3 regions of the Paenibacillus sp. NPDC056579 genome follow, and region 3 is predicted to be linked to each of the others. Evidence: predicted binding sites of a transcription regulator. Region 3 holds the regulator's gene; each other region holds the start of a gene.
The links. Region 3 encodes Rex, which represses fermentation and respiration genes when NADH is low (regulators of the CRP and FNR family bind a similar motif). Its sites were predicted from a motif close to TTGTGAAATATTTCACAA; they were not measured.
Positions count from the first base shown of each region.

Region 1: the regulator Rex is predicted to act here: its motif matches at 3,831-3,848, upstream of hcp (hydroxylamine reductase).
Region 2: the regulator Rex is predicted to act here: its motif matches at 7,133-7,150, upstream of ACFQ88_RS37430 (hemerythrin domain-containing protein).

Region 1 covers NZ_JBHTVD010000004.1:52,777-62,952, forward strand. Annotated here, with positions in the region: gene ACFQ88_RS17370 (ABC transporter substrate-binding protein) at 1-536, shown strand, start outside; gene ACFQ88_RS17375 (right-handed parallel beta-helix repeat-containing protein) at 567-2,381, shown strand; gene hcp (hydroxylamine reductase) at 2,467-3,759, opposite strand; gene ACFQ88_RS17385 (MmcQ/YjbR family DNA-binding protein) at 3,899-4,249, opposite strand; gene ACFQ88_RS17390 (Lrp/AsnC family transcriptional regulator) at 4,270-4,683, opposite strand; gene ACFQ88_RS17395 (MBL fold metallo-hydrolase) at 4,804-5,559, shown strand; gene ACFQ88_RS17400 (EamA family transporter) at 5,631-6,584, shown strand; T-box leader at 6,642-6,903, shown strand; gene asd (aspartate-semialdehyde dehydrogenase) at 7,044-8,129, shown strand; gene ACFQ88_RS17410 (hypothetical protein) at 8,311-8,811, shown strand; gene ACFQ88_RS17415 (tartrate dehydrogenase) at 9,054-10,109, shown strand; gene ACFQ88_RS17420 (NADH:flavin oxidoreductase) at 10,135-10,176, shown strand, end outside.
Region 2 covers NZ_JBHTVD010000018.1:71,660-81,835, reverse strand. Annotated here, with positions in the region: gene pflB (formate C-acetyltransferase) at 1-703, opposite strand, end outside; gene adhE (bifunctional acetaldehyde-CoA/alcohol dehydrogenase) at 924-3,539, opposite strand; gene ACFQ88_RS37440 (acyltransferase family protein) at 4,354-5,367, shown strand; gene ACFQ88_RS37435 (formate/nitrite transporter family protein) at 5,626-6,477, opposite strand; gene ACFQ88_RS37430 (hemerythrin domain-containing protein) at 6,538-7,062, opposite strand; gene ACFQ88_RS37425 (tagaturonate reductase) at 7,340-8,899, shown strand; gene ACFQ88_RS37420 (ArsR/SmtB family transcription factor) at 8,932-9,300, shown strand; gene ACFQ88_RS37415 (SRPBCC family protein) at 9,293-9,748, shown strand; gene ACFQ88_RS37410 (hemerythrin domain-containing protein) at 9,939-10,176, opposite strand, start outside.
Region 3 covers NZ_JBHTVD010000001.1:135,736-145,911, reverse strand. Annotated here, with positions in the region: gene ACFQ88_RS00810 (N-acetylmuramoyl-L-alanine amidase family protein) at 1-533, opposite strand, end outside; gene ACFQ88_RS00805 (AAA family ATPase) at 806-2,311, opposite strand; gene ACFQ88_RS00800 (hypothetical protein) at 2,304-2,837, opposite strand; gene ACFQ88_RS00795 (cell wall elongation regulator TseB-like domain-containing protein) at 3,032-3,523, opposite strand; gene ACFQ88_RS00790 (amidohydrolase) at 3,557-4,855, opposite strand; gene ACFQ88_RS00785 (DUF47 domain-containing protein) at 5,124-5,744, shown strand; gene ACFQ88_RS00780 (inorganic phosphate transporter) at 5,773-6,774, shown strand; gene ACFQ88_RS00775 (redox-sensing transcriptional repressor Rex) at 6,836-7,456, opposite strand; gene dinG (ATP-dependent DNA helicase DinG) at 7,453-10,176, opposite strand, start outside.

The DNA.
Region 1 (10,176 bases), on a different contig from region 3:
ACGGCGGGGGGATCGTCCGGTTCATGAAGGAGCGGAATATCGCCATGCTGGCCACGATCAACATTATCGACCGGTTGAAGGATGCGACGAATGAAGGACTCAACTGGGACATGGTGCAGTATCCTAGCTACAGCGGAATGCCGAATGTATACGGTATGGTTGACTTCGCAGTGATCGGAGCGACCAAAACAAGCAAGCATAAAGACGCGGCAATGAAAGTTATCGAGGTGTTTACCTCCGATGAAGTCCAATTGCTTGCTTCCCGGCAAAGACCCGTCCCCAGTCCGCTCATAAATCCGGAGATGCAGAAGCAGTTCGCTGCAGATATTCCGTATGCCCAAGGGAAAAATATTCCGGCGTTTTTCAAAAGCACGCCTGCTCCAGCACCTCGTTTCAGCGATTATTACACTACGGCAAGAGATATTCTGAACAAATATTACGACGACTTCGTACTCGGCAAGAAGGACATGAACACAGCGCTTAGGGAAGCCGAAGAAGAACTCAACCAGAAAATATCCGAGCTTACCAAAAAGTAATAGAACTCTGGAACAATGGAGGTAATCCTCATGCTGGATAAAGAACAAGAATCTACTCGAATCAGCCGGAGAAAGCTGCTCTCCTCCATAGGAAAGATCGGAGCGGTCGGGGTCGCTATGACCATGGGAGGTAACGCTATTTATTCAAGCACACCTGGCATCGTGTCCGCGTCCGTTACTAAATCCGTGTATGGAGGCGGCAAAGACAGCGATCCGGGCACGGGTCATTATTATGACGTGACTCATTATGGTGCGGCAGGAGACGGTGTCCAGGATGATACGAAGGCATTTGAGACCGTGCTGCAGGAAATTAAGGTTAATGGCTTCGGCACTTGTTATATCCCGGCAGGCTCCTATATTATTACGCGTCCTTTGCAGCTATATAAAAATACGACCATCCTGATGGACGATCACGCTATACTTAAAAAAATGGGCATTCCGAATAGCAACCTGAAGCTGTTCGTCAACGGACAACTGGGCAATGCCAATTATGCATCAGGCTACGGCGGAGAAGGCAATATTACCGTCATCGGAGGAACTATCGATTTGTGTGCAGATGTGAATTTGCCTTCCGATCCAAGCAGAGGATTCATGGCGTTTGCCATCGGCCACGCTGACGGCATTCACATCGAACGGGTCCGATTTGTTAACGGGCATAACGGTCATATCATAGAGTTTAACTCCAGTAAAAATGTAACATTGCTCCATTGCAGGTTCGAAAATCAAATCATTACAACATCCGGAATGTTTGAAATGGTACAGATCGATTTCGCATCCAAGGAATCATTCCCTAGCTTCGGGGCCTATGACGATACGCCTTGCCAGAACGTATTAATAGAAGGCTGTACCTTTGCGAACGGACACCGCGGCGTTGGCGCTCACGGCTCTAAATACAACAGCGAGGGAAAGCAAGTGTTTCATGAAAATATCCGCATCGTCAATAACCACTTTGCCGACCTAGCGGATGTCGCTATTAGACCGGAGAGCTTTTATAATTCCGTCGTATCGGGCAATACGATATCGAATGTCGGAGGCCACGGGATCCCGATCTATTCGTGCAAGAATACGATCGTATCCAACAATGTGCTGCGCGGGACAGGATTCCACGGAATCGTTATTGCGACGGCGAGCGATATTACGGACCCGCCCGCTAACATTACCGTCTCGAACAATGTAATAACGGATATCGCGAATACAGCACTGCGTATCATCAAGGGGCAGGATATTTTTCTTGCGGACAATACGGTGTTCAATGTAAAAAGGGAAGGTATTTATTCAAGTACTGTGACGCGTCTCACCGCAAAAAACAATATATTACGGGGAGTTTCTCAGCAGGGGAACGGTCTCTACAGCGGCATTCATCTGGATGGCTGCAGCGAATCGAATCTTAGTTCCAATATCGTCAACAATGGCGGCTTCAGCAGCAATTATAGCTATTTGGTACTGATCAAACCCAGCAGCAGCGGAACCGTGATAAGCGGTAACTTCGGCTTACCCGGATCGAACGGTTCCATTATGGATGATGGGGCCGGAACGTTGGTGTCTGCCAATCCTTCGGAGCAATTCCTGACAGGGGTATTAAATGTGAGCAGCGGAACGATTGATCTGAACGAAGACATACGGAATTTTAAGTCGGTCATTATTGCTACCGGCGCAGTGTCGACGGGGAATTTACGGCATGAAACGGCGCGGGGCTGGTCCACGTCCGGCTTTCGGCCGGGTACGGATTTTATTAACGTGGCTACGGCCAATGGAAGCTTAGTGGCCTCCATCGTTAATGAGACCAGGCTTCAGCTAATAAGCACAAGCGATCCTGTTAGGTACGTTATAGGTATCAAGGGATAGGCTCCATCATCCAAAGAGAAAGGCGGATAAGAAATCCCCCCGTTCCGGTGTTCCTTGCCGGGAGCGGGGGGATTTCGTCTACATTTTAGTGTAGGGAAAGCATAGCCTCCATGTCCTCTTGCGCATTGCCGATCAGCTTCAAGCCGAATTTCTCGACCAGCACGTTCATGACGCCTTCGCTAACGAACTCCGGCGGCTTCGGACCGATACGGATATCCCGGATTCCGAGACTGAACAAGCCAAGCAGGATGGCAACAGCCTTCTGCTCGAACCACGATAGAACGATACTTACAGGCAGCTCGTTCACATCGCATTCGAAGGCTTCGGCTAACGCCAGAGCAATTTTGACCGTGGAGCCGGAGTTGTTGCATTGGCCCAAATCGATGTATCTAGGAATAGCTGTGCCTGCTACGGTGCCATAATCCACATCGTTAAAGCGGAACTTCCCGCAGGAGGTGGTCAGGATGACGGTATCGTTCGGAAGCGAAGTCGCAAGCTCGCGGTAGTAGTCGCCGCCTTTGCCCGGCGCATCACAACCAGCAATGACGAAGAAACGCTTGATTTGTCCGGCTTTCACCGCTTGAATGATTTCCGGCGCAAGTCCAATGACGGTCTCGTGGTGATAACCGGTTGTCAGAACCTGCTCAGAGTCGATATTCGCCTCCGGCAGCTCGAGCGCTCGTTCAATCAGTGGGGAGAAATCCTCGCCAACGATTTTCGTAACATTCTCCAGTCCCGCTACCTCGTAAGAGAAGAAACGGTCCGCATACGTTCCCTTGATCGGCATAACACAGTTCGTCGTCGCCAGAATCGCCCCCGGGAACTGCTCGAATAACCGTCGCTGGTCGTACCAGGCTTTTCCGATGTTTCCTTTTAAGTGGCTGTATTGCTTTAGCTTAGGATACCCGTGGGCCGGGAGCATTTCGGAGTGGGTATAAATATGGATGCCTTTGCCTTCCGTCTGCTTCAGCAGCTCTTCCAGCGCATACAGGTTATGTCCAGTCACAACGATGCATTTGCCCTCGATTTTATTCTGCGGCACGGTAACCGGCTGAGGAATTCCGAAGTGCGTCGTATGCACACGGTCGAGAACATCCATAATCCGCACGGCGGCATTGCCTACCTTCATAGCCATATCCAGATGCTCCTGGAGATTGAAGTTGGAGTTGGTTAAGGTCATATAAAGCGCTTCGTGCGTTATTTTATCGACTTCCGGGTCCGTATAACCAAGCTGTCTCGCGTGGGTCGCATAAGCGGCAATTCCTTTGAGCGCAAAAATGATCGTATCCTGCAGGCTTGCAATCGTTTCATCCTTGCCGCATACCCCGATGACTTTACAGCCGCCGTTCGGCGTTTGTTCACATTGGTAACAAAACATGTGGCATCCTCCGTTCGATTAATAGCTATGTTCGCTTGCAACAATAGCTTAACAGAGGCGGGAGGAGTCTTATGTGATAGTAATCACAAGGATTCTGGAGAAATGGTGAACAATGTGATAAACGTTATTCCGTACCGTCTTAAAGCACGGATTCTTTCTCCGCTTTTTTGAGGCCTTTAAAAACGAGCTCGTACGAATGATCGATCATACTGAATAGCTCCGGTTCCTCAATGGAGCCGTCAATGACGATCGTATTCCAATGGCTCTTATTCAAATGATAGCCGGGGGTTACGGCAGGGTACTGTTGCCGTAAGTTTTCCGCTATAAACGGGTCGCACTTCAAGCTGATGTTCGGCTGCCGGTTTCGTTCGGATAGGAAAGCAAAGATTTTGGAGGCGACCCGAATCACCATCACATCATCGCCGAATGGGTAGTCCTGGCTGCTTCCTTTTTTAGATAAACAATAGCGTGTCAACGATTCGATGCTCATTCTTATTCCTCCGTCTCCCGTTAGGCCTTATTAATGACAATGGATACTTTATAGTTCACGTAGCGTGTTAAATCGTTTAGAAATTTGTCGAGCTCCTCGTTGGAAGGGAACTTGCACTCCATGAGATAGCAGCCGTCACCGCTGATTTTATAATTATTGATGATATAAGAGTGCTGCGTTTCCACAAAGGACAGGAACGGCTGATGATCGAAGCTCTTCGTAAACACCGTAATAAACGCTTGAACGGCGTAACCAGACTTTCTGTTATTTAACCGAACGGTATAGCCTTCAATGACGCCTTCTTCCTCTAGCCTCAATACCCGGTTCGCCGCTGCTTGTCCGGTCAGATGTACCTTCTCGCCCAGCTTCTTCATCGAAATCCTGCCATCCTTGGCCAGCTCTTCCAGTATGCGTTTGTCCGTAGAATCCAGCATGTATAACAACCTCTTTCAAAAATCAAGTATTTCCGGCCATATTCGTGATTTACAATATGTATGGTTTCCAACCTCAATGTTAACCTAAAAGGGAGAAATATTAAAGGGAGGGGCTTGGCTATGAAAATTACACAAATCCGAAATGCAACGATCGTATTGGAGTATGGAGGTAATACATTTTTGATTGATCCTTACTTGGCGCCGAAGGGAGCCTATCCGCCTGTGGTGAATACGGCGAATCCTGTCAATAACCCGACAGCCGAGCTTCCGGTTGCTGTGGAGGACATTGTTACCGCGGATGCGGTCATCGTTACGCACCTGCACCCTGATCATTTCGATGCGGAGGCGATCCGTGCGATTCCGAAAGACGCCAACATGATCGCACAGTCGGATGAAGATGCCGAAGTCATCAGGAAGCACGGATTTAATAGCGTTCAAGCAATCGAACGGATCGGCCATATAGGCGAAGTCCGATTGAGCCGGACGAGAGGGCAGCATGGAACAGGCGAAATCGGCAAATTGATGGGGAACGTCTCCGGCGTAGTCTTTGAGCATCCGGAGGAGAAGACGCTATACATTGCCGGCGATACGATATGGTGCAGCGAGGTGGAGGACGCGATCCGAATTCATCGCCCTGATGTCATTATCGTCAATGGCGGCTCGGCACAGTTCCTGCATGGAGACCCGATTACGATGGGCAAGGACGACATTTACCGGACGCATTTGGCGGCTCCGCAGTCGGCAATCATCGTCTCCCATATGGAGTCCGTCAATCATTGCTTTCTATCCAGACGCGAGCTGAAGAGCTTTATTGAAGAGAAGGACCTAACGGGACATATCACAGTACCGGATGATGGCGAATCGATGGTCTTATAAGAAGCACGAATGGAAATCGTAGATTCCTATCGTGATACGGACACGTTGCCGCAGAAAGGAATGAAGCTCAAGTGACGGAAAACTCCCGTGCAGAGCAAGGCGGCTCCCCTAACGGGCTGCGCTTTGCAGCGGCGCTGGTTGCGTTATGGCTGCTGTGGGGTTCGGTCTTCCTCGCGCTGAAGATCATCATAACGGAAATTCCGCCGTATTTGACCGGCTTTCGCTTTATTTTGTGCGGAGCGGCCTTGCTGCTATGGTGCTTGTGGCGCATGCCCGCTGCGTCTCGTCCGACGGGGAAGCAGTGGGGGAACGCGTCTCTTGTCGGAGTGCTGCTTATCGCCGGCGGTCAAGGCATGGTTATCACGGCTCAGCCATATTTATCCTCGGCGTTGGCCGGTTTGCTGGCATCGACGATGCCGCTGTGGGCAGCGTTGCTGGATTGGGCCATCTTCCGCAGCCGTCCGAATGCTTGGGCCACACTTGGATTGATGCTGGGGTTTGTCGGCTTAGCTGTTCTAATTGCTCCCAACGGGCAAGACGGGTTGAGCCTTATTGGAGTCGGAGCGATACTGGCCGCTTCCTTCCTGAACGCGAGCGGAACCATTGCTATGCGTAGAACCGCACAGCCCGGAGTGATGTTCAGCACCGCTATTCAAATGCTTATAGGCGGCATCCTCATTATGATGGTAAGCCTCTCCAGAGGAGAATGGGCTCAGCTCCGCATCTCTTCGTTAACGGGAACGACGCTGCTTGCGATGATCTATCTTCTCTTCGTGACCATGACCGGATTTCTTCTGTACTCATGGCTGCAGCGGGCGAGTACTGCGGCTTCGCTGCCGAACACCGTCGCTTACGTCAGCCCGGTCGTCGCAGTCGTGCTTGGCTGGGCCGTGCTTGATGAGCCGCTGACACTTCGGATGGCTGGCGCCATCGTCATTATTTTGGCCGGCGTCTTCTTCATTGTACTTTCAGCAGGAAAGAAGAGCGGCCGTACGCCGGTTGGCGGATGTAGTAACAGCGCCTAATTTTCAAAAAAACAGTTTACCAATCTGCCGTTATCTGATATTATAATCGCAACACATGCAAATGCTATGAAGAGACGAGTAAATAAATACATTCTTTCGCAGAGAGCTCCGGCTGCTGAAAAGGAGCAAAGGATTATTTATTGAAGAAAGACTCTGAGCAGCGCATCGGAACCTTACACGGGGGATGATGCGACAGGAGCTCCTGTTACAGAGCTAGAGTATAATCATGACTATGTGATGACGTACTTGAAGAGGCACATACGGCGACGTATTTGCGAATCTGGGGTGGTACCACGAGCATACAAATCTCGTCCTCAAGACTATGGTCTTGGGGGTGGGATTTTTTTAGTTTCATGTAACAAACCAAAGCACATCCAACATGTAATATAGGGTAGGCAAAATCACAAAATTATTATGCAAGATCACTCATAATGTCATCATGAAAGGATATGAATAGGAATGTCGCAAAAATTGAAAGTCGGTATTGTGGGCGGAACCGGTATGGTCGGCCAAAGATTCGTTCAGCTGTTGGATCAGCATCCATGGTTTCAAGTAACAGCCATTGCAGCGAGTGCCAGCTCGGCAGGCAAGACTTATGAAGAGTCCGTACAAAACAGATGGAAGCTGTCCGATCCGATTCCTGAAGATGTGAAGCGCATCGTCGTTCAGGATGCTTCGAAGGTGGAAGAGGTTGCAGCGAATGTCGACTTTATCTTCTGCGCAGTCGATATGCAGAAGGACGAAGTTAAAGCGTTAGAGGAAGCCTATGCCAAAACGGGAACGCCTGTTATTTCCAACAATTCGGCCCACCGCTGGACGCCGGACATCCCGATGGTCATTCCGGAGATTAACCCGGGACATATCGAAGTGATCGCAGCACAAAGAAAGCGTCTCGGAACCTCGACCGGATTTATCGCCGTGAAGCCGAACTGCTCCATCCAAAGCTATGTGCCTGCTCTTCACGCCCTGCTGGATTTCAAACCGACCCAAGTCGTTGCATCGACGTATCAGGCGATTTCCGGAGCCGGCAAAAACTTCACCGATTGGCCGGAAATGCTGGACAACGTGATTCCTTATATCGGCGGCGAGGAAGAAAAGAGCGAGCAGGAGCCGCTGCGCATCTGGGGCAGCATCCTGAACGATGAAATTGTGAAAGCAGCTTCGCCATTAATTACAACGCAGTGTATCCGCGTTCCGGTAACGGATGGACATTTGGCAACGGTATTCGCATCGTTCGAGAACAAACCGTCCAAAGAGGAAATTTTGAGCCGCTGGCAGCAATTTAAAGGGCGTCCTCAGGAGCTTGGATTGCCAAGCGCGCCTAAGCAGTTCATCACATACTTCGAAGAGGAAAACAGACCTCAGACGAAATTGGACCGCGATATTGAGCGCGGAATGGGAGTTTCGGTCGGCAGATTGCGCGAGGATTCCATTTACGATTTTAAATTTGTAGGACTGTCCCATAACACCTTGCGCGGAGCTGCCGGCGGAGCCGTATTGATCGCTGAGCTGCTTAAAGCGGAAGGATATATCCAAGCCAAGTAAGCAAGATGGACTGCAGCTTCTACTATAATAGCATTGTGGTAGCCTACGGGTTACCGGGCTGCGTGCTTAAAGAAAAAGACCTCAATAGCAGGTCTTTTTCTTTTTCGACAAAGTCCTGCGCTATGCCGCGACTAGGACAATTCGGAAGGAGCATATACTTCCTGCAAGGAGGAGGATGTATATGCGATTTACCGTCCAGTATATACCTCTAGACAAGCTTAAGCCGGACGTCACCGCCCGGATGACGTCACATCTCCGTAAGCTTCGCGGGCTGGTGTGGGACTGCATGCACCTGTTGGTTGTTCGCAAAAACCGCAAAGAAGGCTCCTACACCATTGTACTCGGTCATGACCGGTTCCAGTTTCTTCGTGAGCATACCAAAAAGCGTGCCGCTCCCTGTCTAATAGACGAGAGCAAGCCGGAGGCGGAAATAAGGTCTTGGCTCCATCGGTTGCAGGAATGGAGGGAGCGGAAACGTGAACGCTCTATCTCGGTTCCAGGGATGAAGCGCAGACGCTTGTCGCCGGTCGCGTGGGCGGTCGCCAGCGATTTTCTAAGGGAAGAGCCGCGCTTCAAGAAGCTTTCTGCGAGCCAGAAGTATGAAGTTCTTCTGCTGGCCATCCGCTATAAAAGGACGATCATCGCCGCGATGAAATCCAAGGTGGACCGCTTTACTTCATGAACCGGCCGCAACTCTTGTTGCTTTGGAAGCATAGAATCTTTGCGAAAGGGCTGCCTTAGAGGCGGCTTTTTTTCGTTCTATGAACATCTTTCAAGCTGCCGGCAGCGGCAACTGCCGATAGGATGGAGCAGGATAACCTTGGCAGATAGCGAATAGGTTAAATGATGGGATAGATCACTAGTCGGCTTGGATTGTAACACGGTCATGGCATCAACACTACTCACTAAGGAGTGAAGAATGGGATGAAACGCTATGAAATCGCACTGATTCCGGGGGATGGTATCGGCAAAGAGGTGGTACCGGCCGCAACGGACGTGCTGGACGCGGTTGCAGAAGTACACGGTGGTATTTCATTCAAGTATTCCAGCTTTTCATGGAGCTGCGATTATTATGAGCAGCATGGCAAAATGATGCCGGACGACGGGATGGACATCTTGAAAAATTATGAAGCGATCTTTCTTGGAGCCGTCGGCGATCCGCTGCGGGTTCCGGATCATGTGTCGCTGTGGGGGCTGTTGATCAAAATCCGGCGCGAGTTCGAGCAAGTCATCAATATTCGTCCGGCGAAATATTTCCGCGGTCTTGCGTCTCCGCTCATTAACCCGAATGATTTTGACCTCCTGGTGGTGAGAGAGAATAGCGAGGGCGAGTACAGCGAAATTGGCGGTCGCATCCATAAAGGGGACGACGAAATTGCAATTCAGAATGCGGTCTTTACGCGAAAAGGGACGGAGCGTGCGATCCGTTACGCGTTTGATTTGGCACAGAAACGAAGAGGTCACGTTACCAGCGCTACCAAGTCCAACGGGATTGTGTATTCCATGCCGTTCTGGGACGAAGTGTTTAAGGAGATAAGCGGGTCGTATCCGGACGTGAAGACGGCAGCCATTCATATTGATGCGCTGTCGGCCTTTTTTGTCACGAAGCCTCATGTGTTTGATGTCGTGGTCGCGAGCAACCTGTTCGGAGATATACTAACGGATATCGGTGCCGCCATTATGGGAAGTATAGGTATTGCACCGGCCGCCAACATCAATCTGAACGGCAAATATCCGTCCATGTTCGAGCCGGTTCACGGGTCGGCACCTGATATCGCAGGGCAAGGCATAGCCAACCCGATCGGACAAATCTGGACCGCCAAAATGATGCTGGACCATCTGGGACATCAGGAGATAGGTCAACATCTTTTGCAGGTCGTGGAGGATGTAACGCAAGACGGAGTGAAAACCAAAGATATCGGCGGTACAGCAACGACGAAGCAAGTAGCAGAAGAAATTATACGCAGACTGAAAAAATGAAGAGATATATAAGGAGTGGATGAAAATGACCTTATCCAAAACCGCGGCTGCTCTGTTCAAGCCATTT
Region 2 (10,176 bases), on a different contig from region 3:
CCCGCAGAGCGGCTATTTGCTCGGACAGCTCCTCGCGGGCGCGGATCACCTCTTCGGTCATCGCGTCGACTTCAAGCTGGAGCAAATCGTTCTTTTTCGCTTCGATCAAACGATGAATGCCGTACAGCGGAACCCGGCGGTAATCACCGATGATTCTCCCCCTGCCGTAAGCATCCGGGAGCCCGGTAATGATCCCGGCTTTGCGCGCGGTGCGCATCTCAGTCGTGTAAGCGTCGAAGACGCCCTGGTTGTGTGTTTTTCGAATTTCGGTAAACAGCCTTACCATTTCATCCGGCAGCTGAAATCCATACGCCTCGCACGCATCCGCGACCATCCGGATCCCGCCGAACGGTTGAACCGAGCGCTTCAACGGCGCATCCGTCTGCAGGCCGACAATCTGCTCCTTCTCTTTATCGATATAACCGGGCGCGTGGGAGGTGATGGTGGACACCGTGTTCACATCGACATCAAGCACGCCGCCATTGCGGGTTTCCTGCTTCATAAGCTCGCGGATTTGCTGCCATAATGCGTTGGTCGCTTCCGTCGGACCCGCAAGGAACGATTCGTTCCCGCTGTACGAAGTCAAATTCCGGTTGATAAAATCATTGACGTCAATATGCTTCTGCCATTTGCCGCCTTGAAACCCTCTATATGCGTCCTCTCGCTGCATGCTGCTGCCCAAATCCGATTCTTTTACTGCCATTTCGCATGACCTCCTCGCCAAAATAAATCGTCGTAGAACCTGAATCCGGCCTTAGCCGGCTTGCACCAAGTACAATGAATACCTATAAAATAAATCCTCATCGCCGCACCATGAATCGTTACCGCATCGTATGATTTCCAACGCTCACGAATCCGAACGCGGGTAGCGGCGATGAGAGGCGCAGCTCGAAGCGTGCACTTAGCTGCAGCTTAAGCAAGCATTATTCGAACTTTCCGTAAAACGCTTTGCGGTACAGCTCCGCAAGCTCCGTCACGAGCGGCATCCGCGGATTGGCTGTCGTGCATTGATCCTCGAAGGCCCGGTCGGCCAGCTCGTCGACGCGAGCCTCGAACCGCTGCGGATCGATGCCGAGCTCGGAGAACGACGCCGGGATGCCGAGCGACTGATTCAGCTTGCGCACCGCGGCGATCAAGCTTTCGACGCCTTCTTCCGTCGTCCGAGCCGGCAGGCCGAGGATGCGGGCGATTTCCGCGTAGCGCTGATCGGCGATAAAATGGCCGTACTTCGGAAACGACGCGAACTTGGTAGGCATTTGCGCGTTGTAGCGGATGACGTGAGGCATAAGGATTGCATTGGTACGTCCGTGAGCCGTATGGAATTCGCCGCCCCACTTGTGCGCGAGGCTGTGGTTAATTCCAAGGAACGCATTTGCGAACGCCATGCCGGCAATTGTCGAGGCATTGTGAATTTTTTCCCTGGCCAGCTCGTCTCCAGTGGAGTACGACCATTCAAGGTACTGGAACACAAGCTGAATCGCTTTGATCGCCAAGCCGTCCGTGTAGTCGTTGGCCATAACCGATACGTAGGCTTCTATCGCATGCGTCAGCACGTCCATGCCCGTATCCGCTACCGCTGTCTGCGGCAGGCTGTATACGTAATCCGGGTCGATGATCGCTACATCCGGCGTAAGCTCGTAATCGGCCAACGGATATTTCGTATTGCCCTCCCGCTTATCGGTAATAACCGTGAAAGAGGTTACTTCCGAGCCTGTCCCCGACGTTGTAGGGATAGCCACGAACTTGGCTTTGCGTCCAAGACGCGGGTATTTGTACACCCGTTTGCGGATGTCCAAAAACTTTTGCTTCAACGATTGGAAGCTGGTATCCGGGTATTCGTAGAACAGCCACATCGCTTTCGCGGCATCCATCGGAGAGCCTCCGCCAAGAGCAATGATGCAGTCCGGCTGAAAAGCTTCCATAAGCCGGGTGCCGCGTTCCACCGTCTCGACGGACGGATCGGGCTCCACATCGGAGAACACTTCGATATAGACTGGCGTCTGCCGTTTGCGCAGGTAATACTCCACCCGCTCTACATAGCCCAGCTTGACCATCATCGGGTCGGTTACAATAAGGACGCGGGAAATGTCCGGCATTTTTTGAATGTACTGCGTAGCGCCTTTTTCGAAATACACTTTAGGCGGTATTTTAAACCACTGCATGTTGACGGTCCGGTATGCGACCCGCTTGATGTTCAGCAGATGGACGGCCGTCACGTTCGAGGTCGTAGAATTATGACCGTAAGAGCCGCATCCCAGAGTCAGAGACGGAAGGTTCGTATTGTAAATGTCTCCGATGGCTCCATGAGTCGAAGGAGCGTTGACGATGACCCGGCCGGTCTTTAACGCGGCTGCAAAGTCCGCAATCACCCGTTCATCCTTGGAATGGATGACCGAGGAGTGCCCCATCCCGCCATAAGCGACAACCTCCGTTGCCCGAGCGATGCCTTGGGCAGGATTCTTCACCTTGTAGCAGGCAAGCACCGGACTCAGCTTCTCGGCGGATAATGGATAAGCGTCGCCGACCCCGGCAAGCTCCGCGACCAGTACCTTCGTTCCGGCAGGAACCCGGATACCGGCCATATCGGCGATCTTGACGGCGGACTGTCCTACAATGACGGCGTTGACGGCGCATTTCTCGGGATGAATGACCAGCTTCGAAACCGCCTCCGTCTCCTCCTTGTTCAGGAAATAGCAGCCCTTCTCGCTCATCAGCTGCTTCACCTGCGCAAAGACCGGCTCCTCGATTATGACCGACTGCTCGGACGCGCAGATCATGCCGTTGTCGAACGTTTTGGACAAAATCAAATCGGTGACGGCTTGCTGCAAATCGGCCGTTTTCTCGATAAAGCAGGGAACGTTGCCGGGTCCGACACCCAAGGCGGGCTTGCCGGTACTGTACGCAGCCGCAACCATGGAGGCACCGCCAGTCGCCAAAACAAGAGCTACGTCGGGATGGTTCATCAGCTGGTTCGTCGCTGCTAGAGAAGGATGCTCGATCCATTGAATGCAGCCTTCCGGAGCGCCTGCCTTGACGGCAGCCTCCATCACCGTTCTTGCCGCCGCTTCGCTGCAGCGTTGGGCGGACGGGTGAAAGGCAAAAATAATCGGGTTGCGGGTTTTCATCGCAATCAACGCTTTGAACATCGTGGTGGAAGTAGGATTCGTTACCGGAGTGACCCCGGCGATAATGCCTACGGGCTCCGCCACCTTTTGATAGCTTTCATAGACATTGTCTTCGATAACGCCGACCGTTTTGTCGTATTTGATGCTGTGATATACGTACTCGGATGCGAACAAATTTTTCGTCATTTTATCCTCGTATACGCCTCGCCCGGTCTCTTCCACAGCCAGCTTCGCAAGAGCCATATGCCGGTCCAGACCGGCCAACGCCATCTGCTGCACGATATGGTCTACCTGCTCCTGATTTAACTGCATGAACGCTTGCAGCGCCTTCTTCGCCTTCTCCGCCAACCGATTCACTTCATCGTGCGCTTCCGGAGTTTCTCCCGCTGCATTCTGCTTCTCTTTTACAGCCATTGTCCCAGCCTCCATTCGAATAGGTGCTTTGCTTCGGATACTACTATGTTACTTTTTTCACAAACTATTCGATATAACATTTATCACAGTCGGCCACTGCTTATTGCTTATTGCTTACCAGCAGCTCCGCCTCCTGCAATATCACCCTGCAACCTTGAGCCCTCCTCTTCGTCAGCTGCTGCTTGCCTCTAGAGTAATGCCAAATACAGGAAATGTATGTGCGATTCATCACAGCCTGCTGATGTTTGCCAGATTCAGCCTATGAGAAAGCCTCCTATCGAAGCACTTCGAGGCTAAACAACCTTAAAGTCCTGCTTAACAAAGCCCGCTTCGCTAGCAGGGTAAGTTTTATCGCTTATATAGAACTTACATCGGGTTAACTCGGAATCTTATCCATTCTATTGTGGGATAAAAAAACACCTGCCTGGTCACAGGCAAGTGTCCTCGATGAATTAACCGTACCGGTCAATCCTCTTCGTCCCATTTGCGGGAATAAGCTTTTTTCGTAATCCAAAACGTCAATCCCAATATGATGATAAGGGTTATGATGCCCAAAATGATCGCTACCGTCACTTGCTGCACTCTCCTCACGGCTTGTTCAATAATTGGCGCCGAGCTTACGTTCTTTCGGCCCGATTGCGGAAATTGATTTCATTATAAGCCATTTGTCCGGTAACATCCAATGGAAACTTCAGCATTTGACCGTGACCTGCGTCACTGCAGTGATCTGACTTCGAATGTAAGCTTTTTTTGTAGAGAGCAGGAACGGCCTTACAAGCCGGATCCGCGACAAAAACAGGCGGAGGGACGCACGATGGCAACCGAACGGAAACACGAGCTGAATGTCTATTTTCTCAATGTCAAATTTGTGCTTATACTGCTGGTGGTGACCGCCAACCTGCTGGAGCCGATGATCGGCGGCAATCTGTATGCTAATGCGGGATATGAAGCGATTTACACGTTCCATATTCCTGTATTCGTTCTGGTGATGGGGTATTTCTCCAAGCCGTTCAAGCTGGATTCGGAAGGCCTGAAGGTCATGAGCACCTTGCTTTATCAATATATTTTATTTCAAACCTTGTACAGTGCGGCCGATTACTTGTTGTTCCGGGCTGCGGGAGTCGTTCACTCGTTTTTCATCCCCTATTCGATGCTGTGGTTCGTATTGAGCCATTTGTTCTGGCGGCTGCTGCTGCTTCTGTTCGTCCGGTTGCCCCATCCGATCGTGTTGGCCGTGCTGCTCGGCATCGCCGTCGGTTATTGGCCGGATGCCGGCGGCTGGATGAGCATCTCAAGAACGTTTGTGTTTTTCCCGTTTTTCCTGGCTGGGTACTCCATTCGTTTGTTTAAAGATTGGACGGCGCTGTCCCGCCTCATCCGTCCCTTTGCCGTTATCGCGTTGGCTGCATTGACCACAGCATTATGGATGGGCGTACGCATCGACCCGGGCTGGTTGTACGGCAATACTAGCTACAGTGCTCTTGGTCATACGGAATGGTATGCGGGTGTATTTCGTGCAGGCACGTATTTGCTGCAAAGCGCCGCAGCCGTATGCTTCCTGGCTTTGATCACATGGAGAGCGGGCCGGATAACCGAATGGGGCAAACGAACCGTCTATGTTTTTCTCTTGCAAGGCTTCGTCATCAAAAGCTGCATCGCGCTTGGCTTGTTCTATCGAATTGAAACTCCGCTCGAGGTTGCCTTCATTCTGCTTGGGGGAGTCATGCTGACGTTGCTGTTATCGACGCGCCGGGCATCCGCCCTCGGAAAGCCCTGGATCGAACCGGACTTCAGGCTGCTCAATCGAACGGCATTGGTCAAAAAATAGTGCACGCGCAGGAAAGCCCCTTTGAATTAGAGAAGGGGCTTTTAGCTAGCGGCGGTGAGCGTGTTCCGGTTAGCCTTTACCATTGCCGGTTTGGCACAACATGAGCAGCACCCTCGACGCTGTGCAAAGGGTGACTCCGCTGGCTGTTCAAAAAGCAAAAGCAGCAAGCCCGTCTGTTCTTCACAGACCGCCTGCTGCTTCCCTCTGACTATTTCCCCAGACTTTTGCCTTGTGCCCTCGCGAAGGTGATTCCCATCGCTATGTGCCGGTATTGCTGCCGGCAGCTTTGCTGTATATCGCTTCATTGGCTTTTGCTGACGTTTCCTTGGCTTTGCCCGCTTCTTCTACCGACGAATAAGCGAGCCGGTATAGTCCCGCTACGAACAAGCTCCCTCCCACTGCATTGCCGAGAAAGACGGGAACCGCATTCGCGGCAAATTGCGCCCATGTCGCCTCACCGGCAAAAATCGCCGCAGGGATCAGGAACATGTTCGCGACGATGTGCTGGAAGCCCAAAGCGACAAAAGCCATCGTCGGGAACCAGATGCCGGCGATACGGCCGGCGCCATCCTCGGCGCCGTAGTTTATCCACACGGCGAGTGATACGAGCCAGTTGCACCCTATCGCGGAGATAAACGCGACGAGAAAAGGCTCTTCCAGCTTCGCATGAGCAAGCGCAGCGGTTTGCGCCAAATACGGCCCATGCTCCGTCATGCCTGCCAAATGACCGAACACGTAGGCGACGAACAGCGCACCGGCCATATTAGCGGTGCCGATAATCGCCCAGTTGGCCGCCCAGCGGCGATAGCTAACTTTGCGGGCATAGCAGGCGAAGGGCACCGCCATCATATTGCCCGTGAGCAGCTCTCCTCCTGCGATGAGGCACAGTATAAGGCCGAGAGGAAAAACTGCCGCTCCGGCTAAACTGCGCAAGCCTCCCCAGTCCGGCGGAAGCGAGCCGCTCACCCTGATGGCAAGAAGAAAGCCGAGCGCGATGAACGCCCCGGCGGCGAAACCAAGCGGAAGCTGTGTTTTTAGCGGCATGTACGCTTTTTTTATCCCGGCTTGAATAGTACGAAGAGCAATCTGCTCCGGCTTGGCGAATCCCATGGCGCGCCTCCTTTCGGATACCTGTTGCTTCAACCTCCACAGCACGTCTGCTTCCGTATTTTAGAAGCCGTATTGGTTCGAACGGTCGGCCAATGCCTCGATCATATCCTCCTCTTGACGAAAATGATGCTTGAGCACCGCACATGCCTGCATCAAATAAGATGCCAGCTCCTTGGCTTCCAGTGAAGCGACAGGCAGCACGATTCGTTCTACCCTCGTCACGAAAGCCGCTATGAATTGATCGGCTATCACATGCTCCTGCTCCATCTCGCTGTATAATTCCAGCACGTTCGCTTCATCTCCGAAGTACCATGCCGCCATCGGAAACATCGTTTCCGCTTCCCATTTTGCGTGCGCGTCCAAGTCTTGTTGAAACACGATCGTCTTGTCACGTAAAACATGCAGCACCCGAGCCCAATCCACCGAATCGTCGGCAAGCCCGATCGCTTTGGCCATTGCATACAGCTCCGTTAAGGCTTCGTCCAGAAGCACGTGCTCCTCTTGAAGCCGCTGGACCGCTGCATTGAACTCGTATAACGGGTGGCCTAACGTTGTGAACGTATTTTGATGCATTTGCGGTTTCATATCGTTTTCCTCCGTTTCCCGGGGGGAGCCCCCTATTTGAACCAAGTATAGCTTACGGGAACGTTTTTGTACGTGAAATTAATCACAAACTATATTCTTTTCTAAAACTCTTTCTCAGCCCGGTGCAATATCCATACACAGAACGAAAAACCATTCCTCTTTCACCATGCCAAAAGAAAGATTCGAGGCGGACCTGTGAGCAATATCATTTCGCTTCCATCAGATGGCATTTAAGATGAAAGGTACTTAACCTTACCCTTGGGAGACACTCCTTAGCGTGAAAACGGAATTAGATGGAGCCAATACATTTTTTGAAATGGAGGTTTGTGTCATGAAAGGCAAAAAGAAGCCTGCCCCCATGCATCCCGAGCGGGTGCTGCAATTTGGAGACGGTGTTTTTCTGCGCGGATTTGTCGACTGGATGCTCCACCATATGAACGAGCAAGGCCTGTTTAGGGGCCAAGCGGTGGTTGTGCAGCCCTTTGCGGAAGGCTCCGCTGATGAAATCAACGAGCAGAACGGGATGTATACGCTGCTTCATCGCGGTATATGCGATGGGAGGACCGTCGACGAGGCCGAGCTGATCGGATCGATTCGGCGCGCCATTAATCCTTACTCCGATTACAAAGCTTTTTTGCATTGTGCGCTTAACCCGGATTTGCGCTTTATCGTTTCGGACACTTCCCCTGAGGGAATCGTCTTTACAGAAGACGATCATTTTACGGATTTTCCGCCGAGCAGCTTTCCGGCCAAGCTGACGGTCTTTTTATACAAACGCTTCAAAACGTATCACGGCAAGGCGAGCAAAACGTTCGTCATCCTGCCCTGCGAGCAAATAGACCGCAACGGCGACGTACTGAAGCAAACCGTGCTGCGCTATGCCCGCAAGTGGCATTTGGAGCAGGAATTCGTCTGGTGGATCGGGCATAACGAATTTGTGAATACCGTTGCCGACCGCCTCGTGACCGGCTATCCGCAGGACGAGATCAAGGAGCTGACCCATCGTATAGGGTATGTCGATCATTTGATCAATACCGCCGAGCCGTTTCATCAATGGATCATTGAGACGGCCAACCCCCGTCTGCCGGCGGAGCTGCCGCTGGCCCAGGCCGGCTTGAATGCCGTATGGACGAATCAACTGACGCCTTACCATACCCGCAAGGTGCGTATTTTGGACGGGATGCAGACGATCCTCACATTGACGGCGTTTTTGTGCGGCAAACAGACGATGAAGCAGGGGATGGACGACTCGCTGCTCGCCGCTTTTGTTCATAAAGTGCTTTCGGAAGAAATCATCCCGTCACTCGATCCCGAGCTCGCAGCATCGGAAGCTACGAAAGCCTACGCGGATCTGGTTCCGGAACGTCTGGCCAACCCCTTATTGCAGCGTCAGCTTCACCGCTTAGTAAACCATGCTGTGGCTCAATTCAGGAGAAGCGTGCTGCCCTCCCTCCTCGAATTCCGCAAACGCCATCAATATCCTCCCGCGCTTCTGTGCTTTTCGCTTGCGGCTCTGATCCTCTTGTACAAAGGTACGGCGCTGGATAACGAGCGGCTTGCAGCAAGACGCGCTACAGAGGTGTTTATCGTTGAAGAGGAGACGGACCATGTGGCGACGTTCCGCGACTTCTGGTCGGCCTATGAGGGAACACCGGCCTCTGCGTGCCAGCTCGTCTCCCGCGTATTGAAGCATGAGCCTTTCTGGGGAATGAGCTTGGCTAATACCGACGGATTGGCTGCTCAAATCAGCACATCGCTCGTGCTCATGATAAACAAAGGAATCCCGGAGGCCCTATGGCTCGCGCTTCAGGGAAAGCCGGCCATTGCTGAGGCTTAGCGGCTTATTCTGACGGACTGCGGCGGGAACAAATGACCGGTGGCAATTTGACATGCAGCCAAATGGTTGCATATAATAGGGACATGGACAACATTTTCAAGGCACTTGCCGATTCCACGAGGAGGCAGCTCCTCGATCAGCTTTTTGTGAAAAACGGGCAAACGTTAAGCGAGCTGTGCGATCGTCTCGAAATGACCCGTCAGTCCGTGACCAAGCACCTTCTCCTTTTGGAGGAAGCCGGCCTGGTCATTGTCGAGTGGCACGGCAGAAATAAGCTTCACTACCTTAACGCCGCTCCCATTGGAGAGATATACGACCGTTGGATCGGTAAATACGACCGTCATCGGGTCGAGGCCTTGCGCGAGCTGAAGAGCAAATTGGAGGAGGACCACCATGTCTGATACGACTTTTGTTTATGTGACCTACATCGCAACGACACCGGAGAAGCTGTGGGAAGCTTTGACCAGCACCGAATTTACAGAGCAATATTTTTTCGGAAGCAAGATTGAATCCGATTGGCAGGAAGGCTCGTCAGTCACTTATTCGCGTAACGGGAAGGTCACCGATTATGGAACCGTGCTGAAGGCCGAACCGCACCGCCTTCTTTCTTTTACATGGACTTATGTAGGCGACAATACGGTTCGTGAGCAGCCGACACGGGTTACCTTCGAGCTGAAGCCGATGGGGACGACGGTCAAATTAACGCTTAAGCACGACAAGCTGCTGCCAAGCGATATCGTGGAGAAGGACGATACGTTCGAAGGGTACAATAACGGATGGCCTGCGGTGATGAGCAATTTGAAGACGCTGCTGGAAACAGGAGCTACGCTGCCGGTAGTTACCGTGTAGCTGCACCTTCCCTTAGCACAGAAAAATCCTCGATTCACCTTATTGCATCGACGGACTTGAACGTTCCCACGCGGGAAGACCTGTGTCGACGCCTGTCAAAGATAGCGCTGGTTTGCAGAGTAAAAAAGCTGTCATCCCTCATCCCGGGTTGACAGCTTTCCATTAGTTAGCGGTTTGGCGGCGGCTAATGTCAGCCCTCTCCTGTCGCAAGCAAAGGCAGCAGCATCTCTTCCTCCGACTCCAGATGGTCCCGCACGACGCGGCATGCCTGGTACAAATGGTTCAGCGCCTGACCCAGGCACGCCTGGCCCGGGCAATCTTCAATCACCTGCATCTCCTTGTAAAAAGAAGCAAAAAACACATCGGCAAGCTGATGCTCCTTCTCCAGCATCCAAAGGGAGGTCACATACTCCGGCCCTCCGACGGGC
Region 3 (10,176 bases):
TTTGTGTCCGACGGCTTATCAGCCTCAGCCTGCTTGTCCCCGGAGCTGTTGTCTTTACCTGTAGAAGCTTCTCCCTCGCCATTGCCTGCGGAAGGCTGCTCCTCCTCGTTCTGGAACATAAACACGGATCGCGTCAAATCGTCCCATGTCACCTTCACGCCGAATTGCTCGCTTACGAACCGCAAAGGCAGCATCGTACTGCCTTCAACAATGGTCGGGGAGGTTTCCAGCTTAAAGCTCTTGTTATTCACTAAAGCTTCCGCTTTATCAATGAAGAGCTGGATGCTGACCCCGGATTTATCTACCGTAACCTTGCGGCTTTTTTCCTCCCATTTCACTTCCGATCCCAACGATTCCGCGATAATGCGTACAGGCACAACCGTATTGTTCTTAATAATTCGCGGCGGCACTTCCGCATTCAGCTGTTTTCCGTTCAAGAACAATTGAATCGGCTGAACCGCGGCAAGCGCCATCATTGGAAATAGCAACAGAGAGACAAGCAGCATAGAGATTAAAGCGGTAATAACTCTCATCATACACCTCAGCTTATGTAGTATTATGTTTATGGATATGATCGGAAATCGGATCAAAGGGTATTTTGGCGAAACTTACCAATCTATTAGACTCAAAAATAGCGAAAAAGTTGCGAAAATCGATAAATTTTTCATAGAATCGCTGCTGCCCTTGCCGTAAACCCGTCTTGCTGAGCCAGAACGGTTATTTAACGCAAAAAAGCTCAAAAATACAAGCAGCCATGCTTGCATCTTTGAGCTTTGCCCGAATTTGCCTAGGCAAACGGGAAATATTAAGCTGTTTGCAGACGGGATTGCTCCAGCAATTCCCGGAACTGATCCCCGGAGAGCACTTCTTCTTTAATCAATATATACAGCGATTGTTCAAATACAATCCGATGACGTTCCAATAGCTCGCGAGTACGCTCCGTAAGCTGATCCAGAATCATCGCGTTTTCCTTCATCAGCTCTTCCTTCGTTACCATTTGACGATCTATGATCCCAAGATTCGTCAAACCGGAATCCATCATCGTGCGCACCATATTCAACGACTGTTCGAAGTCATTACGGGAGCCTGTGCTGCGTCCGCCGTAGAACATTTCTTCGGCTACTGCTCCGCCCAAGGCGATAACGATTTGATCCTCGATCTGCTCTTTCGTATACAAATACTGATCCTGCTGCGGATTATGACGCACATAGCCGAGCGCCTTGCCGCGCGGGCTAAGCGCAACCTGAGACACGGAGCCGGGACGTACCGCCTCAGCTGCAATCGCGTGGCCCAGCTCGTGCAATGCGACGCGGTCGCGTTCTTCTTTCGTCGATTCACGGTCCGTTCTTTCGCCGATCATGACTTTGTCCACAGCTTGGGACAAATGACGCTGCTCGATCAGCTCGCTATCTTCACGCATAGCATAAATCGCCGCTTCGTTCATCACGCTCTCCAGCTGCGCGCCGGAGAAGTGGAACGTTTCCTCTGCAATGCTCTCCAGATTGACATTCTCGGCAAGAGGCTTGTTTCTGCCGTGCAAATTCAGGATGTGCAGTCTGCCTTTCTTATCAGGCAAATCCACTTCGATATGACGGTCGAAACGTCCCGGACGAAGCAATGCGCTGTCCAGCATTTCCTTGCGGTTCGTCGCGGCCATAATCAGCACGCGGGGACTTTCCGTCGTGTGGATGCCGTCCATCTCGGTCAGCAGCTGGTTCAGCGTCTGATCGTATTCGCGGTGCTGTCCGCCATCGCGCTTACCGCCGATGACGTCGATCTCGTCTATAAAGACGATCGCGCTGTCTTTATTTTCTTTCACGGCACGGCTGCGCGCTTCCTTGAACAAATCGCGGATGCGGCTCGCACCGACACCGACGTACATTTCGACAAACTCACTGCCGGATGCGGCGATAAATACCGAATTCGTATAATGCGCCGCAGCTTTGGCCAGCAGCGTTTTCCCGGTGCCCGGAGGCCCTTCAAGCAAGATGCCCTTCAAAGGACGAATGCCCAGCTTGCGGATTTCTTCGTGCTTAATAAGAAAATCAAGCGCTTCTTTCAGCTCCGTCTTCGCCCGCTGCTGTCCGCCGATATCGTCGAACGTCATATAGGACGGTGCCTGCTGTCTTTTCGACTTGCCGCCCGAGCCTCCAAAGCCCGCGCTGGCGCTGCGCATTTGATTCATATAGAACAGCGAACCCAAAATAATGGCCATAAACACCAGCGGAATGGCGTTTACTCCTATGAAAAAGAGGAATATTATTAAGACCGGAATAAATCCGATGGCAATTTCTTTATAGATCTTACTCATTAGGCCACACCCCCATTTTCTCAGGCGTGCGAGGAAGCATCACATATTTGCTTTTGTCACCGTCCGTCAACGTAATGAAGACGAATTTATCATCCATTTCCGTCGCCACTTTCATATCCGATGCATTCTTGACACGGGATTGCAGGGTAGTCGGGATTTGAGCGTAATGTCTCGTTTCCATGGCCTGAGCCACATCGAACAAAGCCGAAGACCACCATTGCTCCATCTCCGGGGTCGTATCGTTCACGACTTTAAGCTTCAGCTCTTTTTTGCCAAGGAAAGCAGTGCTTTCGTTTTGAATTTTCGCATAGGTTTCGCGCAAGCTTGTTCCCGGTTGAAGCTTCAATTCCACTACAGCCTCATTATTCGTAATACGCGTATTGACCAAGTCCACTCCTGGCGTTTTCGCAACGATACTTTCCAACGGATTCTCCATAGCATAGCTTTGATATGCAAACCAGCCGCCAAACAAGACGGATGCCGAAATAACTACACTTACAAGTACAGGTAAGAGACGCAACTTCATAAGCCGACGTCCCCCTTTCTATTTAGTATATCGATTAATATATCACCGCAAGCATATTAAGAGTATATCACATCATAAATCAAAAGTACTGATGCAATGTGTGGCAATGAAGCCATTTCCCTAACAGAACAATAAAAAAACGAAGCTTATGCCGGAACCCACAAGCTCGCAGGAACCGACATTGGCTTCGCTATTCATTGAATGCTCAGACGATAAGTGTCCAACCATGCACCGTCTTTAAAACTATAATAATCGTAATAAAAGCGCTCGCTGCCTGTTTCATCGGCCGGCAGCTTGTAGAAAGCCTCCCAGACCAAATTTCCGTTGAGCACGCCGGGCATCGTCCGCAGTACGTCCGCCGTCGGCTGCTTTGTCTGCAGTACCGAGAGAACCTGCTCTTCCGTAACTCCATCGCTTTGCATTTGAGTGAAAATCTCGTCTTCCCCAACCCATACGATCAGCTTTTGCGCAATTTTATCTTCACCGCGGATGACGGTATACGCTTTGTCTCCTACGAACCGCTCTACTTTGTCCGCTTTCGTCAAAATCGTTTTTTCATAGGCGGTTTGTACCGCGCTCCGCTGGATTTTCCATTCGTCCTCCTGGACGGCGTTAATAAAGCGCAAGCCAAAAAACAAAAGAAGAGCAGCTGCAGCGACCGCTGCAACCGCTATTTTGATTTTCATGGTGAAACTAACCTCCTATGAGTAATCATCCGTTTACTCGCTAGTCAGCCGTTCGAAGCAGCGCTGAGCTTCAAATAGCACCTTTTCTTCATCCAAAGTGAGGCATTCGCCGTCTTTCACAATTCTTGCTCCGTCTACCCACACATCCGTAACGTCTTTCGCCGACGCGGAATAAACGACGTGGGAGATGAAATTCGTTTTCGGGAAGAAATGCGGCTGGTCTATATCAAGTGCGATGAAGTCGGCCTTCATTCCCGCTTCCAGAGCTCCTACATCATCAAGCCAGATTGACTTGGCTCCTTCCAATGTGCCCATGCGCAATGCCGCTTCGGCAGGAACGGCCACAGGATCTCCAGTAACGGCTTTATGAATCAAAGCAGCCAAGCGCACTTCTTCGAACATATCCAGGTTGTTGTTGCTCGCCGCGCCGTCCGTACCCAAGGATACTTTCACCCCGTTGTTCAGCAATTCCGGCACTCTTGCAATTCCGCTTGCAAGCTTCAAGTTGCTGCCCGGATTATGCGAGACTCTAACGTCATATTTCTTCAATACTTGAATTTCTTCATCCGTCAAATGCACCCCGTGGGCAATTAAGGTTGGTCTTGCGAATACACCGAGCTTCTCCAAATGAGCAACCGGTCTTGCGCCATAGGAATCTACATTATCTTGTACTTCTCTCGCCGTTTCGGACATATGCGTATGAATAGGAAGATCCAGATCATGAGCTGCTTGTACAATACGTTCGATATAATCCGGAGGGCATGTATAGGGAGCGTGAGGCGACATCATCGTCGTAATGCGACCTCCCGCTTTTCCGTGCCAATCCTTCGCGAATTGGATCGCTTCTTTCAGCTTCGCGTCCTGTACCTCCGGAGGGCATAGACCGATTACGCCGCGAGTCAGGCATGCGCGCATACCGCTTTGTTCCACGGCTTGCGCCACTTCATTCATATGGTCGTACATATCGACGAACGTGGTAGTACCGCCTTTGATCATTTCCAGGATCGACAGCTGGGTTCCCCATTGCACATCGTGTGCGGTGAATTTGCCTTCCATCGGCCACATCTTCTCTTGCAGCCACACCTGCAGGGCAAGATCGTCACCATATCCGCGAAGGAGTGACATCGCTGCATGGCAGTGCGTATTCACCAGACCGGGCATGTACAATTTGTTGTTCCCGTTGATTTGCTCATCATAATGATCCAAAGGAAGCGGCGCTTCTTTACCTATATATGTAATTACATTTCCTTCAATCACCATACACCCGTGGACTACCGGATTATCGTGATTCCATGTTATGAAAATCCCATTTGTAATAATCGTTTTTTTCATCATCACCTAGTCCTTCCCATGTTCAATAGCATCAATCTCCACTGTACAACTTCAATCCGTCAAAATCAAGTAAGGAATGCTGGCCCAGTCCCAATTGGGGAGCATAATTTGAACATTGATGAACATCTCCCGAAATGGACAAACTATGATTGCATTCCATCAGTATCATGTGTTATTTTTATTTTTGTGTTAATTTTAACGCTATTTTTCTACATAATCTGCGTTAATCAGCGTTTTTATATTGAGATATTATTAAGGAGGCCGTTTCATGCTTTTTGCCAAAAAGAACGACACCGACTTTTTGCTCCTGTTAATCAAAGCGTCGGAGAACACGCTGCACGCGGCACAAACGTTCCGCAACGCCGTTATGGGGGATCAGCCGCCGGCTGCATTTTACCCTCAGCTGAAGGATTTGGAAAATAAAGGCGACCAAATCACGCACCAAATCTTTAAAGGCCTTAACAAAGTGTTCATAACTCCTTTGGATCGGGAAGACATTATGGAGCTGGCCTCCAAAGTAGATGATGTGATCGACGGTATCGAGGCGACTATCGCACGTTTCGATTACCTGAATATCAGCACAAGCGATAATTACATGAGAGAATTTTCCGCCGTATTGGTCGATAGCTGTCAGCACATTCTGGACGCATTCAAATTGTTGTCCAAAAAGAAATATATGCAAATTACCGAACACACCGTTCAGATCAACAGCCTGGAGAACGAGGCGGACCGTCTCATGCGCGAAGGCATTCGAGAAATTTTCTTGAATCCGAAGGATCCGTATCATGATTTTAAACTGAAGGAATTGTATGAGCGACTCGAACAAACTACGGATGCCTGTGAAGACGTAGCGAATATTTTGGAGAGCGTCGTCCTGCGATATTCGTAAGGTCTTTCATAATCGGTAGGAGGTAAACATGCTAACCTTTTTAATAATCATCGTTGCTCTGGCGCTTCTGTTTGACTTTATTAACGGATTTCATGACACGGCGAATGCTATAGCAACTTCTATTTCAACCCGGGCGCTCTCTCCCAAGTTCGCGGTCTTTTATGCAGCGATATTGAACTTTATTGGAGCGATCTTCTCGTCGGAGGTGGCCAAGACGGTCGGAGGAAAGGTTGCGAACCCTGCGACGGTCGAGAACGGCGTACTTGTTGTTATTGCGGCATTGCTAACTGCTATTATATGGAATCTAGTCACATGGTATTTCGGCATTCCATCCTCCTCCTCGCATACGCTGATCGGCTCGCTGGCCGGCGCGGTTATTGCTGGCGCTGGGGTAGCCTCCGTCAACTGGAGCGGCTTCAAGGAAATCATCATCATTCTGATTTTATCGCCCATCGTTGCATTTGCTACGGGGATTATTGTTATGTGGATTATTCGCCGAATTATTTTCATGAGCGGCAATCATTCCAGATCGAAGCTGAACCGGATGTTCCGTTTCTTTCAAATTTTCTCCGCAGGGCTGCTGTCTTTGTCACACGGCGGGAACGATGCTCAGAAAGCGATGGGAATCATTGTCTTCGGTATGGTTGCTTTAGGTCATCACGACTCACTGGATGTTCCGTTATGGGTCAAGCTGTCGGCTGCTACCGCAATGGGCTTGGGTACTTCGATCGGCGGATGGAAAATTATTAAAACGGTAAGTAAAAACCTGATCAAGATCGAGCCGATCAACGGATTTGCTTCCGACTTAAATTCTTCCATCATTATCCAAACATCGACGGCCATGGGGATGCCTCTTTCCACCACTCATGTTATCTCCTCTTCCATCATCGGTACGGGTGCTGTCATGAGGTTCCATGATGTGAAATGGGCTACGGTTACCAAAATGGTCATGACCTGGATTATTACGATCCCAATCAGTATGGCTCTGGCCTATATCATTTACAAAATCATCTTCCTACTGTCTGCATAAGTAAGGACGCACAAAAAAGCCTACATCGAATGTAGGCTTTTTTCATGTTCTCAATTTCCCATTAATCCAAGTAGTATGCCAAGCTTTGCAGCTCGGTGGTGAAATCGGCGTGATGGACACGAATTTCGTTCGGGACCTTGATGATAATAGGTGCAAAATTCAGTATCGCTTCAACGCCTGCTTCCACAAACTGGTTGGCTACGTTCTGCGCTTCGGCCGCCGGTACGGTTATAATGCCGATTCGGACATGCAGAGCTTCGATCGTTTCCTTCAGCTCGCCCATCGGCTTCACATGAAGATTATTGATGGACTCCCCGATTTTCGAGGCATGGGCGTCGAACACGGCCACAATTTTCATATTATCCTTCAAATAAGCGTTGTAATTGCATAAGGCGCGCCCAAGATTCCCCGCTCCGACCAATGCAACAGGAATGACTTTATCCAGCTTCAGAATTTGCCGTATTTTCTCTATCAGATAATCGACGTCGTAGCCGATTCCCTTTTTTCCGAACTCTCCGAAATAGGCTAGATCCTTGCGAATTTGCGCCGGATTCAAATCAAGCTTTTGACCCAGATCCTGTGAAGAAACGGTGCTGACATTTTTCTTGCTCAGTTCGTTCAAAAATCGAAGATAGACGGGCAGCCGCCGAACGACCGCCTCTGATATTTTTATTGTTTTCATGTACCGCTTTCCCCCATCCACTGCTTAATTCTCGGAACCAACTGATTGGTCGGCATGTGCTCGATCTTGGGGCCGGGCAGCGAGTACAAAAAGTACTTCCCGTACGTCGTATCAATGACCCTGGTATCATAAATGATGACGATACCTTTATCGTTTGCGGTGCGTACGAGCCTTCCGAATCCTTGCTTGAAACGAATGACCGCTTGCGGAACCGACAGCTTCATAAACGCGTTTTGGTTCAGCTTTTTTAACTTCTCCGTCTTGGCTTCCACCAGAGGATGATTCGGCGGCTGAAATGGCAGCCGGACAATAGCCAGACAGGTCAGCGCATCTCCGGGAATGTCGACCCCTTCCCAAAAGCTGCTTGTGCCAAGCAGCACGCTTGCCGGGCTGCTCTGGAACATCCGCGTCAATTTGCTGCGGTTGCTGCTGTCTACCCCCTGCCCCAGCACCTGAATGCCGAACGGGCTTAGAACCTCCTTCAGCGAAGTATGAACCAGCTTCAGCATCCGGTTGGAAGTAAACAGCACCAGCATCCGGCCCTTCGTCTCCAAGGCCACTTCCGCAAGCGACTGCGTCAAATGATCGAGAAATTGCTGCTCGCCGGAATTTCCTCTAATGCTCGGAAAGTCTCTCGGTATCACAACCAGCGCTTGCTGACGGTAATTGAATGGCGACGGCAATTGAACCGTTTTCAGTTTGGCGGGTTCATCCTTGCTCTCGAGCCCCAGCTGTTCGCAGGTATAATCGAACGATTTGCCCACGGATAATGTAGCCGAAGTCATGACCACGCTGTCCTTGACATCGAAAAAATGCTGCTGAAGCATCGGGCTTACGTCGATAGGCACGCAAACCAATTGAAGCGACTTGGCTTTATTGAATTGGCCGCCTTCGAGCCAGTACACATAATTATCATCCGGCATGGTCATGAAGAAATGAAGATTGTCCCTCTGACGCGACAGCTCCTTCACCGTACCGCTAAGGTCGGTCACCATGCCTTGCAGATCCAGCTCTTCCTGCACTTCTTTCAGTTCGCTGACCATTTTGTCCATCTTCTTCAGCACTTCATTCGTTACGAGGTGAATATTCTCCTCCAGAACAAGCAGCTTCTCCCATACGGCCGGCGTATCGTCTTTCTTGACCCTGAAAACTAGCTGGCCACCTTCGGTTTGCGAAGGGTCCGACCGGCTAGCCAACAGCTGATACAACGCTTCCGCCAGCTCATCCCACTGCTCCTTGACCTGAACCAGCTTCGGCGCAACCGCATCGATCGTATCGCACCACGCTTGAGCCCGCTCCGATTCGTTTCTTTGCAGGCGCGCTTTCAACGAAGGAAGCTGGCCGCTTCTCGCGTCTTTATAAAGCCACCATAGCGTGTTAATAAAGGTGCCATAGTACATCTCGATGCCTAAATGCTTGCTCGCCACCTCTTCGAAATGATGAGCTTCATCGATGACCAAATGTTTATAAGTCGGCAGCAGGCGGTTCTCCGCCTTCGTATCCGTAAACAACATAGAGTGGTTAGTAATGACCACGTCCGCTATGTTGGACTCATGGCGGGCGCGATGGTAGAAGCACTTTTTGAACCAGGGACAAGCCCTATTCAGACAGGAGTCGGAATCGCTCGCCACCGAATGCCAGAACTGCGCACCCCGGTTAGCGGCAAAATGCAGCTCTTCTTCATCTCCGCTTTTCGTTTCGCTCAGCCAAACCAGCATCTGGCCGGCCGTGATCCGGTCTTCCTTGCCGTTCTCGAAATCCTGCATATTCAATTTATGCTCGAATTTACGCAAGCACAAATAATGGCTTCTTCCTTTCAGCACGGACGCCTGGAATCCTACGGGAAACAAGCTGTGAAGCAGAGGAATATCCCGCTCGCGAATTTGCTCCTGCAGGTTGATCGTATGGGTGCTGACCAGTACCTTCTTATCCTGCTTCAGCCCGTAATACAACGATGGGATCAAATAGCCCAGCGATTTACCCGTACCGGTTCCCGCTTCAACCATCAAGTGTAGTCCTTGCTGAAATGCCGATTCCACTTCCTCAAGCATCCGCACTTGAGCTTCCCGGTCCTCATATGAGGCGAACCGCTGCTTCATCTGTTCCTTCAACTGCTCATAGAAGTCCGAAAAGCTATCGGGAAGCTTCGATACATCCGTATCCTCCCTAACCGGCTCTTCGTCTCCCCAATCGTCTACATTGATTGCGAACTGGCGGAAATAACGTCCTGTCTCCGTATCAACGGTGGTAAACATTTCCTTGTACGTTTTCATCTCTTGAACAAACCAGCCGAAATCGGACGTTACTCCATCGAACAGGATAGACAAGCGCTGAATGGTCAATAGCGGCAGACTTTGAAATTTCTGCAGACAGCGCAGCCAAATTTCAGCGGTTACTTCCGCATCGCTATCCGCCTGATGAGGCCTCTCGTGCTCGATCCCGAAGGCAAGACAAACCATGCTCAGCTGCAAGCTCGTTAATGAAGGGAACAATACCCGCAGCGCATCCATCGTGTCCAGCACCCGGCCGTCGAACGGAAAATAGCCGTTTTCATCAAGCGCTCTCTGCAGAAAGCTCAAATCAAAAGCGATATTGTGTCCGACCAGAACGCAATCCTGCAGAAGTGGAACCATTTCCGCTACTACCGCATCAAGCTCGGGAGCTTCGCGAACCATCTCGTCGTCAATGCCGGTTAGCGTTGTGATAGAAGAAGGTATACC